Regions from separate parts of the Frankia sp. Cppng1_Ct_nod genome, predicted to be linked through region 3. Evidence: riboswitches for the same ligand, from Rfam matches in the RefSeq annotation. Region 3 holds a riboswitch; each other region holds the start of a gene.

Region 1 (4,139 bases), on a different contig from region 3:
CAAGGGCGAGGAGGTCCTGGTAGGAGGCGGATACCGGCGGTTCCGGTTCGGATGGGCCCGCCGGCGGGGGACCGGCGGCAGCCGCGGCAGGGACAGCCGGGACAGGAACAGGAGCCGGCACCGGTTCGCCGGTGAGCCGGCCGGACAGATCGGGCAGGTCGTCGCGGGGTTCGGTGAGCGACAGCAGGGACGTGAAGGTGGGCGCCCAGGCGTCCCGGGCGGTCAGCGGGGCCGCGCCTGGAGCGAAGACCTCACGCAACGTCGCGGGAACGCTGGCATGGTCGCGTACCGTCGCGTCGACGGTGGCGATGGGGACGAATGGTGAGATGACGAGCGCGGGTACCCGAACGCCGAGCATCGTGAAGTCGAACGACTCCGACTTGCGGCGCAGCAGATGTTGGATGAGCCAGCCCGTCACCCCCGGTCTGGGCGGGCCGCCGGGAGCCGGTACCGCGGTGGGCGGGGGAACGTGGTCGTAGAAACCCCCGTGCTCGTCATAGGTGACGAGTAGGACGGAACGCCGGAAGACGTCCGGGTTGGTCCGCAGGGCCTCGTACACCTGCGCGATCAGGGATTCACCCCGCGCGAAGTCACCCGGGCCGTTCGCGGGCAGGCGGTCGTAGTCCGCGTCGGCAACCTGGTTGTTGCCGGGATGCTGGCTGTTGCTGTGCCCGTGCGGGGCTGACACGTGGACGAATGGCGTCGCGTGCAACGGCGGTCGGTGGTTCGGCTCGATGAAGCTGTAGCTCGGCAGACTACCCGATGCGACATGCGCGGCAAATTCCGACGACCGGAACCAGTTGCCCGACCGTCCCTCCGACCACAGCTTGGGAAACGCCCACACCTGCGGAGTGTCATCGTAGTAGATACGCCAGCTTTTCCCGGCGTCCTCCAGGACCTCGAAGATGGTGCGGTTCTCGTAGAAGCGCGGCTCGATGTTGGTTGTCCCATCCGAGGTCGCCGCATGCAGGAAATTGCGGTTGGGCCACGTCTCCCCGGGCACGGACGCGAACCATCTGCTGCAGACTCCGAAGGACTGTGCCAGCGTGGCGAGTACGGGAATGTTGCCCGGCGGCTGGCAGTGCATGATCAGAGGTCCTCGACCGCTGACCGTGTTGGCGGGCTTGTCGCGCTGCAACAGATTCCACGCGGGCGCGAGCAGGCCGTCGAAGGCCGGTGCGGAAAGCCCTCTGCCCTTGCGTTCGTAGCTGTCGATGAAGCCCTGGTTGGTCGGTGTCCGGCGCCGGCCCGAGACGCCCAGTTGCAGCATGACCGCGTCATGGGAGTGGTCCGGGTCGACGGGCAGGACGTGTTTACCGGTCGGGGATGCGGCCTGTGCCGGGCCGCCGTTCCACCCGGGGTTCTCATATGGGCCGCCGCGGGTCAGGCCTTCGAAGTCGGGATCGTCGCTCGGTAGGTATCCGAGCAGATGGTCGAACGACCGGTTCTCCAGAACCAGGACGATCACATGGTCGATCTGGACGGTCATGCTGGTACCCCCGACACCGGTCCATATCATGCTACGGCTCGCTCAAGCGTCAGCATGTCACGTAGTGGCGACCCGATGGCATGAGGTATCCGCATCCGCATCCGTGATACCGGGATCCGTGATACCGGGCTCCGTGATACCGGGATCCGGGCAGACCGCATCCTGCCTCAGTCCAACCTTTGTGATCTTGATGGCGACGGCAGCGAGGACAGGATAACCGACACGTACAGTAGCCAATATGCGCCGATAATCCCGTAGAACTGGGACTTGCGGTCACAGCGTGTAGTTCGCTACCGTGGCCGAGCTCTCAGCAGCACCGGACTGCACGCCGAGTTCTGCCCACGGTCCGGTGTCCCTCTAGCAGTCGCCAGGGCAGAAGCGGGGGAACCATCTTCCGCCGGACGCCGCCGCCACGGCGACGTCCTTGGGGTGAAGTCGGCCGCGCATCCCCGCGCGCCGACCGGGCTTCCCGGCCCGAACCCGACAGCTAACCTCGCAGGCGTACGGGAAGGACCAACCTTGCCTGCATATCAGGCGTGTTCGGACTCGGCCGATACGACGCGTTCCGGACGCGGTCGTCACCGCGCGCCGACCACCAGTTACACATTTGGACGAGTGTCCGCGCGGGTGGCGGTCGCTGCCGCGGTCACCGGGACCGTTGCCCTCACCGGTCTTTCGGCCCCGGCCTGGGCCAACGACCAGGCGGCCGACACCACGGGCGACTCCAGCGGCGTCACCGCGGCGACCTGGGCAGGTGGTGGCGCACAGGCGGCGGGGGTCTCCGCGCCGGAGCCCGCCGTGGCCTCGCCTTCATCCTCGGCATCTCCGTCCTCGGCGGCGGGAAGTGGGTCCGCCACCGCCACCGCCACCGCCACCGATCCGGCCGGTTCGTCGGCGTCCGCCAGCAGCCTGGGTGCGAAGATCGTCTATCTGGCCTCCAAGCAGGCGGGCAAGCCGTACATGTGGGGCGCCCAGGGGCCGAACGCATTCGACTGTTCCGGTCTCGTCCAGTACGTCTACAAGCAGCTGGGCCGCAATATCCCACGGGTGACCGATGCCCAGTACGCGGCCGCGCAGAAGGTGTCTCAGGGCGCGAAGCAGCCCGGTGACCTCATCTTTTTCGGTTCTCCCGGAAACATCTATCACGTGGGGATCTACGCCGGGAACGACATGATATGGGCCGCTCCCCACAGCGGGACGGTCGTCAGGCTTCAGAAAATCTATTCCTCCCACTATCTTGTCGGTCGCATCGGGTGAACCGGTACGGCGCATTCTGACCTTTCCTTGATATTTGCCCGTCAGGAAAGGTGTCGCCGGAAAGGCGTACCGGTCTTGAATCCACCGAGCGTTCGAGCTGCTCAAACGACACCGTGAGTGAGATGTTCAACAATGTCCAAGGGAAGACACCGGAAGCAGACCCCGCACAATCGCGGCGCGATGATCGCCGCTGTCGGGGTCATCGGCACGACGGCCGGAATGATGCTAAGCGCAAGCCCGGCCAGCGCGAGTACCCCTGCTCCGACCCAGGTTTCCGACGCTACGATCGCCAGTGTCGGAATGAACGCCGGACTTTCTGGCTGCAGCGGGGCGCCGCTTGGTACCTGGGTGGCGGTGGCGCTGGCGGAGTCCGGCGGCAACCCGACTTCGCACAACTCGAACGGCGAGGACTCCCGCGGACTGTGGCAGATCAATATGCGGGCCCATGCGAGCTGGGTGGGGGACCGGGACCTGTACGATCCCGCAACCAACGCGTGGGCGGCCAAGCACGTATGCGACATTCAGGGGATAGGCGCGTGGAGTACCTACACGAATGGCGCCTATCGCCAGTATCTTGCACGGGGTGACGCTGCCGCAGCCACTTCGGGAAGTGCTTCGGGAAGTGCTTCGGGAAGTGCTGCGGGAAGTGCTGCGGGAAGTGTGAGTGCTAACCCGGCATCCCCGCCGACGGCGCAACCGTCCGGGCCGACTTCCGGCACGGACGGGGTTCCGGTCCCGGGCGCCCCGCACGAGGGTTGGTGGGGGCACTGGTCCGGGCATCGGCAGGAGTCGCCATGAGAACCGGAACCCGGGAGTAACGCGTAGACCCGTTTCTCCCGTGGGGCAACGGGCCCCGGCCGTCTTGGTCCGATGGTCGGTGCCCGTTGCACCGGAGATCGTCGGCGAACGCGTCGGTCGCTCCCAGCTTCAGGGCGAGTCGGCGTTTGAAGGGGACTGGATCGACCGCGATGACCCGGGTGGCTCCGACGCGATCGCCCTGCACCGCATTCATACCGATACCACCGGTGCCCATGATGATGATCGCGTCACCAGGGCTGATGGTGGGCCTGTCGCTGGTCATGATCAACTGGTTCGCGGCCAACACCGACGTCCCGATCGCCCTCGTCTGCGTCGGCGCTGTGCTGTTGTGTTGCCTGGTCGGCCTGGTCAGCGGCGTCCTGGTGGTGCGGTTCCGGGTCAACTCGCTGATAGCCACCCTCGGCGTGAGCCAGGTACTCACCGCCGTGGGGCTGAAGGTCTCCGACAACCGCCAGATCACCGGCGCGTTCTCCGACCGGTTCGCGACGCTCGGCAGCACGAACCTGCTGGGTGTTCCGGTGGTCGTGCTCTACCTCCTGGCGCTGGCGGTCATCCTGTGGTTCGTTCTGGAGCA
Region 2 (4,139 bases), on a different contig from region 3:
CATGAGCCGAATCTGTCGAATCGATGGCTCCTGGTGTGGTTCGGTTGTGTCGTGGTATCGAATCCGCTGAAGACCGGGAAAGAGCTGTGGGCCAAGAACCGTCGACGAGTACTGATCATCGGGGCCGTGGTCGTGGTCGCCTTGGTCTACGTGGCCCACTTGAACAAGCCGCGTACCGAACGTGCCAAGATTCCGAAGGGCTACGTCTCCGAGGGGCGGGAGCTTGAGGTGCACGCCAAGGCCAGACCCGACAAGCCACTACCTCTGGTCCTTGTTCTGCACGATGACATCAACATCAATAATGCGGCGGCGATCGAGAAGGTCACCAAGGCATCGAAGCTGGCGGACCTCAAGGACTTCGCCGTGGTGTACCCGGAGGCTCTGGCCAGTACCTGGCAGGTGGACGACCCGCGGCGTATCGACATGCAGTACCTGCGGGACGTCGTCCAGTATGTCGCGAAGGAGCGGTCACGCATCGACCTCTCCCGGGTCTACATCTGGGGTCTCGGGGAGGGGGGAAGCGCTGCTCTCGCTGCCGCCTGCGAAGCGCCCGCACCAGGGCAGAAACCGCTGTTCGCCGCGGTCGGTGTGGTGGGCACGGTCAAGGAACCGCCGAGCTGCCCATCTCAGGTCCAACGCCGGTCCGTCAACGGGATGAACTGGGACGAGAACACAACTCGTCAGCTGTGGGACTTCTCCGAGGCGCTTCACCTGTGACGCAGTTCACCTGCGACGGAGTGTCCCGAACGTAGCGTCCCGCCGGCCGGCTGTGTCGGGGGGGTGGCACGGCCGGCCGACGGGAGCTCATGACTCCCGCCGGCCGGCCGCACTGTGGGGGGGGGTTCAGTACGGCCGGCCGACGGAAGCCGGTGTTCCGCCAGGCATTCCGAGCTGGGGGGGTTGGCTCGGTCCGACCAGCGGAAGTCTTCGGACCCGATGAGGGTTCTGGGTCGACGAAAATATCCCTTGGGGCCTCCGGTCGCGCGAAAAGATTCATGGTCGCGTGACTTTTGGCCGCTATGGAGTTGACGAGCAGGAGCAAGACATCAGGTAATCGTGTTGGGTGCCGCCAGGTCGGTGTTGATCCCGACAACATCGACCTGGCGACGAGGTTCACGCACAACCGGAGGGGGAGGCCGCGCGTGAACCCGCTTGTGGTTTTCTTCAGGGAATGGCAGCCGCTGCGTCAGGGAGCGTAGCGATCACCGGAATCGACGGACTAGCTGACGCGCCCGACCGAGTAGGACGTGGTCCAGATGCTCTCAAGCTTGACGACATCACCGGATTTCGGGGCGACCCATATCATGCCGTCACCAGCGTAGATACCCTCATGGTAGATGTTGCCTGGCTCACCGAAGAAGATCAGATCACCGATCTGCTTGTTGTACTGCGATATACGGGTCGTCGCGGCGTACTGCTCCTCGGCGGTGCGGGGAAGGCTGCGTCCCAGCTGCTTGAAGACATACTGGACCAGGCCGGAACAGTCGAAGGAGTAAGGGCCTTCCGCGCCGTAAACATAGGGCTTACCGGCTTGCTGCGATGCCAGATACACAGCCCGCTGGCCGAGCGAGCTTGCGGTCGCGTCTGTTGTACCCGCTGAAGCCGAATTTGTTGACGTGGTATCCGGTACCTGAAGTGCTGAACGGACTGTCGACCGGGACGCCTGCGCCGGCAGCGCCGGTGTTGGATCCGGAATCACGGTCATAGTACCAACATTTGCCGAGTGCGCTGACCGCAGGGCGTCCGTTCCGTCGAAGACGGCGGTGATCTGCGTCGTGGTCAGGACTTTTGCCGTGTAACTGGCGAAGCCCTGGTCATTCGTGTAGAGGTGCTTGAAGGTCGCCCAACCATCCGGCAGCTTGACCTGGACCTTGATGAGCTGGTTGGCCAGCGGTGTGTGGGTCTGCTCGTCCTGGAGCGAGAACCCCATCTCCACGGGCTGGTCAGCCCGCACTGAAACGTCCGGGTTGGTGACTTTCAGCGCGACATCGCTCTTGGGATGCAGTTCAGTCTGGTCGATCACATGACTCGTGATCGAAGCGGGACCCGTGGCGCCCGCCGAATTGATCACCGATGTTCGGAGGTTGGCGAGTGAAGCCTGGCTTCCGAACTGTGATCCTAGCGTGACAGGGGAGCTGACCGTAGCCTCATCCATACCTGAGTCGGTCGGGGCGCAGCCCGCAAGGGCGACACCTGACACGGCCACTGTACCAGTGGTCATCGCGGCGACCGCTGCTCGGGCCTTCACGCGACTTGCTCCTGACTGTGGAGCGGGCGCGCGGTGCCGGCCACGGGCTGGACGTGCTGGTGATTCGACTCGCGGTCGGCGGGACGGCGACTGGGCCGTCTGCGACGACGAACGTGACCATGTTGCCGGATCAAGCTGCACATCAGGCGCAGACAAGGTTGTGATCCTTCCCGTTCGCCTACGAGGTGAGCTGTCGGGTTCGGGCTGGGCTGCCCGGCGCGTCGCGCGACCTTCGCGCGGCGTACTTCACCCCGAGGACGGCACCGGGGATCGGTGTCGTCCGGTGGAGGATGGGTCCCCCGCTCCTGCCCTGGTGACGACTCGGAGGGGACACCAGGACCGCGGGCAGGATTCGGCGTTCGGTCCGGTGTTGTCGTGACGTCGGCGCGAGACTAGTTCAAAAGGATGGTGCCCGTAAACACTAGTCCATCACAACTACGGCGAGTACCTGCGGAAGTGCCCATCCTGGCTCCTTCCATCCTCCGCACCGACCGGTTCGCCGCCGTACTTGACCTGCTTGTTCGCGGGACTCGTTACTTGGCAGGCTTGCCGTGTTCCGTGACCCACGGGATACGAGGCATGACATTACGCCATAGCGGCGACAGTCGGTCGGCGGGGGGTACTCGAGTGCTCATGGCGATTACTCGGCGACGTGGAGTAGTGGGTTTTGCCCTGCTCGATGATCTTTCGTACCGATAATGCCTGAGAGATCATCGTTTCTGGTGAAATTGTCGGAAGTTGAACATCCGGGGGGCGGGCATCGTATTCTGACCGTGGTTAATTCATTCGTTTACGTGATCGAAGTGCTATGACACGTCTTCGTCGGCTGTTTAGTGATCTCTGAGGGGGCTCTCGCATGACGGGATCGTCACCGGACGGTCGCCCGCTGCCCAGTCCGGGCGGGTCTGGACGCCAGTCGGGTCCGCAGGTTACGGATGTCATCGTGATCGGCGCCGGTGTCGCAGGTCTCGTGACCGCGGTTGTCCTGGCGCGTCAGGGTATCGATACGCTGGTCCTCGAACGCGCCAGCCGGGCGGATGTGGAAAGCCGCTCACGCGCGGGGTTGCTCGGGCCGGGAGCGGTAGAGGTGCTTGAGCGTCACGGGCTCGCCGAGGGCCTACGAGCCGCGGGCGCCCCCCACCGCAACTGTGAGTTCAGGCATCGTCGCCAGGCGTTTGTCGTTGAGTACGCTCAGTACGTAGACGGGCGTCATCACATGGTCTACCCCCAACAGAAGCTCGTCGCGGACCTGGTCTTGGCCTACCTTGCGGCGGGTGGCACCATCGAGTTCAGTGTTAGGGATGTCACACTCGATGGACTGACGTCCGACCGTCCCACTGTCGCGTTCGTCACTGCGAACGGCGAGGGGCGAACCGCGAAAAGCCGGTTCATCGCGGGCTGTGACGGCCATCATGGGGTCTCCCGTGCCTCCATCCCCTGGGAGGCACTCCGCTGCACCCAGCAATATGAAAGTCCGTGGGCATGGCTTGCGGTGCTCGCCGGGGTAGCCCCGTCCACCGATAAGATCATCTATGGGGTCAGTCCACAGGGGTTCGCGGGCCACATGCTGCGCGACCACCAGACGAGCCGCTTCTACCTTCAGGTGGAAGCCGGAACCGACGCCGCGCAGTGGCCCGCCGATCGGATCTGGGAGGAACTGCAAGCGCGGCTTGCCGTGGACGAGGACTGGGAACTGGCGGAGGGACCTTTGCTGGAACCACCAAGCGTGGTCGCGATGGACTCCGCCTTCTACGAACCGATGCGTTTCGGGCGTCTCCTGCTGGCTGGGGACGCCTCGCGGCGGGTGCCGCCGGCGGCTGCCAAGGGTGCCGGACTTGCCATAGCCGACGGCGAGACACTGGGGCTTGCGGTGGCTGCGGCCCTTCACGAC
Region 3 (4,139 bases):
TCCACAGCGTCGGAACTGGATGTGCCGGCCGATGACTGCGGGGCCGGGCCGTTGTTGGTGAGGCCCATCTTCGCCGAGCAGGACGGCCACGGGGACCAGCCACGAGAATCGTAGAGCTTGTAGGCGGCCTCGTCCTGCAACGCCGGCGGCGCGTTACTGGGTAGACCGGAATACCCGAGACCATGCCAGGTACCCGCATCGAACTGGTAGGCGCCGTAGTAGCCGTTGCCGGTGTTGATGGAGTAGTTGCCACCGGACTCGCACTGGCGGAGCTTGGCGAAGTCGTCGGCGGTTGCGGCGTTCGCGGGAACTGCTGCGACAGCGAGGCCGCTACCCACAAGTGCTGTCACCGCACCGGTGGTCCGCAGGACCTTTACAGCGGTGGATGACTGTTGCGGGGCACGGTGCCTGCCAACGGACGGCATCTGGATCCTTCCCGTCGCCTACGAGGTGAGCTGTCGGGTGCGGGCTGGGAACGTGCCCGGCCGGTAACGCCAACGGGCGCTGCCAGCTTTACCCCAAGGACGCTGAGAAGTTCCAGCGTCCGGATGTGGTTCCCCCACTCCTGTCCGTATGGCTCCGCGGTAGATCCTGCCGCGTCGGGCGGGGACAGGACTCGGCGTCCGTCCGGGCGGCCTCACCGATCCGGCGAGTGGAAGGACTGTAGCGAGCCTGGCCCTTTCGAAGCAAACCCGGGTGTCGGATGAACTACAGCGGCTTGGCTCGTACCGCCCAAATGGACTAGGTGAACTCCAAATTCAAAACTCTACCCGGCGATCGGGGCACCCCTGAGTCGGGGTCGTCGCCGGTCATTTTCGTAACACCGAGTAATCGGGCCGATCGCTGCCGTGTTTTTCAGTTGTGTTTGTTGTCATATTGGCGTGGATCGGCCCGACTCGTTGTGTGTTTGGTTATGTATCGGCCGTCACCACTCGGCCATAGATGGTGTGATCATGTTTCTTCGCGTGTCACCCGAGCCTCTGAGGTCCTCGGCGGCCGGGCTCAGCCGAAGACGGCTGCCCAGGTCCTCGGGCCGCAGATCCCGTCAACCGTCAGGCCTTTGGCGGCCTGGAAGCGGCTGGCCGCGCCGGCCGACTCCGGACCGTACTGACCATCGACCCGGATGTGGTAACCCAGGCTGTTCATCTGGTTCTGCCAGGAATGCACGTCCGATCGGACCTGGTAGATCAACCCCACGGTGAGCAGTGGCCTGCCGGTGGACGTCGATCCGGTGTCCGCGCTCAGCACGACGCGGGGCGGGACCGAGGCGGCGATCGACCTGGACGAGTTGATGTTCACCCTGCCGCCGCTCGTCCGCCCGCTTGTGCCGGCGCCTGAGGAACTGGCGCCCGACGCGAGTTGGGAGGAGCCCATACCCAGGCCGCAGACCGGCCACTGGCCGAAGCCGGAGCGGGCAGCGAGCTTCAGCGCGGCCTCGTCCTGGGTGGCCGGCGAAGCGTCGCTGGGCAGGCCGGTGTAGCCAAGGCTCCGCCAGGTGCTCAGCGAGAACTGGTAGGCGCCGTAGTAACCGTTGCCGGTGTTGGTGGAGTAGTTACCTCCGGACTCGCACTGGCGGAGCCCCGCCCATGTGGTCGCGGCGCTGGCCGGCTGGGACATCGCGATGCTCCCACCGACGGCGGCGACCAGGGCCGGGGCGACAACCAGGGTCCGGGCGCGGCTCCGGGCCTGGCTGGTTCCACGATGTCGACCGCGAGAACGTGCTCTGGACATATTGGTGATGCCCTTCCCCACGCCTGCGAGGTGAGCTGTCGGGTTCGGGCTGGGACTGCCCGGCCGCTTTTGCGGCTTCACCCCGAGGACGCCCGATTTCAGCGCCCAAAAGTGGGTCCCCCGTTCCTGCCGCAAGTTTGGCGTTCGTCGGACGAGGGCAGGATTCGGCGTGCCGTCCGACGCATGCTCACTCTGTCGCGAGCATGGCGCAGACAATAACCGGCACTGCTGGTGGCCGAACAAGTGACGAATATGCTTCGTGAGCATGCGCACACCAGGCTGGTCGCTCTTGATGAACCCGAGATCGGATGCTAACGCGCGCGCTCGTGCGCTCATTACATAAGTGATCGCCGGAATTGCTGGATTGTGGCGGGGCGGTCACGATCAAACAGGTTGGCCGGGTAATGCCATCCGTGCACGATCCGGTCGTATACGTGGTCCACGTTATTGTTGCCGATTCAGGCCGTCGAGTACCTGGGGCGGAAATCTGCGCCACGTCGGCGAAAGCACATAACCCAGTGCCAGGTGGGATATGGGAGGACGAACCGACGGCGGAGTGGCCGCGACGGAAATGCGAACGCTCGCCAGGCGGACACCGTGTCCGGCCTGGCGAGCGCGTTGCGGTTGGTTCTGGATGTCTGGAACCACCGGTGGGTCGGATCAGCTTGGTTCGATCAGCTTGGTCGGATCAGCTTGGTCGGATCAGCTTGGTTCGATCAGGTTGACCGGGCCCGGCCCGGCTCGTCCCGTGGCCGTGGGCGGGGTCAGCCGGCAAGCGCGCGTCCGGCGGATCGCAGGTCCTCGCATGCCTGTGCCACCCGGGCGGCCATGCCGATCTCCGCGGCCTTGCCGTAACTGCGCGGGTCGTACTGCTTCTTGACGCCGACCTCGCCGTCCACCTTGAGGACACCGTCGTAGTTCCTGAAGATATGATCGACGATCGGCCGGGTGAACGCGTACTGGGTGTCGGTGTCCACGTTCATCTTGATCGCACCGTAGCCCAACGTCTCGCGAATCTCAGCCAGATCGGAGCCGCTGCCGCCGTGGAAGACCAGGTCGAACGGCTTGGCACCGGTTGGCAGCCCGAGCTTCTCCGCGACATACTGCTGTCCGTCCCGCAGGATGCTTGGACGGAGCTTCACGTTGCCCGGCTTGTACACCCCGTGCACATTTCCGAAAGTTGCCGCCAGTAGGTAGCGACCCCGTTCCCCGGTGCCGAGGACTTCCGCGGTCCGCAACATGTCTCCCGGCGTGGTGTACAGCTTCTCGTCGATTGCGCCGACGACGCCGTCCTCCTCGCCGCCGACGACCCCGATCTCCACCTCCAGAATAATCTTCGCCTGATGGGCGTCGGTCAGCAGCGCGTCGGCAATCTTGAGATTCTCCTCGAGTTCGACCGCGGAGCCGTCCCACATATGTGACTGGAACAGTGGTTCGCGGCCTTCCTTGAGAACTCGGTCCTTGGAGATCGCGAGAAGGGGGCGAAGATAGGTGTCAAGTTTGTCCGCGGGGCAGTGGTCGGTGTGAAGCGCGATGTTGACCGGGTACGCCTTGGCGATATGGTGGGCGAACTCTGCCAGTGCCTGAGCGCCGAGCACCATGTCCTTTACTCTCGTCCCGGAGAGGAACTCGGCCCCTCCGGTGGAGACCTGCACGATGCCGTCACTTCCGGCGTCGGCGAAGCCCTTCAGGGCGGCGTTCAGGGTCTGGGACGAGGTGACGTTGATCGCGGGGTAGGCGAATGCCTCGGCCTTGGCCCGGTCAAGCATCTCCGCATAGACATCTGGGGTGGCGATGGGCATGGGTCTGGCTCCTGTAGGCTGTCGGGGTCACATGTCCGATTGGTTGACAATTGCCCGTTCCGGACATGCGTCGTGGATGGCAAGTTGCGCGAAGGGTATGATGAGTGGGCCCCCGCGGGCTGGTGGAGCGTGACCGGCGGGTGCGGCTGGTCGCGATGGCCGGCGCCGTCGTGGGTCGTGTTATCGGGCACCGGTTGGGCAGGCCCTGTCTCGAACGCCGTCACGTGCGGATACTTTCCCGAACCGATGCCTTCTACCAGCGTTTTGGCACTCTGACCCCTATTGCTGCCCGGTTTGTCCGGCGGGTGTGGACGTTTGCCCCTGTTCTCGCGGGTGCGGGCTCGTCCCGCCGGGTGGTGCAACCGGGATCCTCTGCCGTAGATCGTTCCAGGCGGGTGTGGATGTGCGTGCAGTCGGTCGGCGTGGCGGGTAGTCAATGCCGCACAAAGAGTCAAGTTGTTGTATTGATTTGGGTCGGGCTGGCCCGGTCTGCTCACAACTATTCGGTCAAAAGCGATGCCCGATGGCCCGTCATGCCTAGTACTCGCTACTCTTGATGCCGAACGGCGGGGACGTACCAACAGAGGGGACGCACCAACGGCGGGA

The links. Region 3 has a riboswitch for cyclic di-AMP ahead of NBW77_RS01830 (transglycosylase family protein). Riboswitches for the same ligand answer to the same signal wherever they lie in the genome.
Region 1: another riboswitch for cyclic di-AMP. It lies ahead of NBW77_RS09540 (C40 family peptidase); the one in region 3 lies ahead of NBW77_RS01830 (transglycosylase family protein).
Region 2: another riboswitch for cyclic di-AMP. It lies ahead of NBW77_RS07385 (C40 family peptidase); the one in region 3 lies ahead of NBW77_RS01830 (transglycosylase family protein).

The regions. Positions count from the first base shown of each region.
Region 1 is NZ_CAKKTK010000024.1:29,684-33,822, reverse strand. It holds gene NBW77_RS09545 (alkaline phosphatase family protein) at 1-1,489, opposite strand, end outside; cyclic di-AMP (ydaO/yuaA leader) riboswitch at 1,845-2,006, shown strand; gene NBW77_RS09540 (C40 family peptidase) at 2,117-2,746, shown strand; gene NBW77_RS09535 (transglycosylase SLT domain-containing protein) at 2,879-3,544, shown strand; gene NBW77_RS09530 (ABC transporter permease) at 3,778-4,139, shown strand, end outside.
Region 2 is NZ_CAKKTK010000016.1:60,891-65,029, reverse strand. It holds gene NBW77_RS07390 (alpha/beta hydrolase family protein) at 52-717, shown strand; gene NBW77_RS07385 (C40 family peptidase) at 1,220-2,389, opposite strand; cyclic di-AMP (ydaO/yuaA leader) riboswitch at 2,410-2,585, opposite strand; gene NBW77_RS07380 (4-hydroxybenzoate 3-monooxygenase) at 3,192-4,139, shown strand, end outside.
Region 3 is NZ_CAKKTK010000003.1:61,075-65,213, reverse strand. It holds gene NBW77_RS01835 (transglycosylase family protein) at 1-425, opposite strand, end outside; cyclic di-AMP (ydaO/yuaA leader) riboswitch at 427-594, opposite strand; gene NBW77_RS01830 (transglycosylase family protein) at 1,003-1,731, opposite strand; cyclic di-AMP (ydaO/yuaA leader) riboswitch at 1,737-1,884, opposite strand; gene fbaA (class II fructose-bisphosphate aldolase) at 2,496-3,533, opposite strand.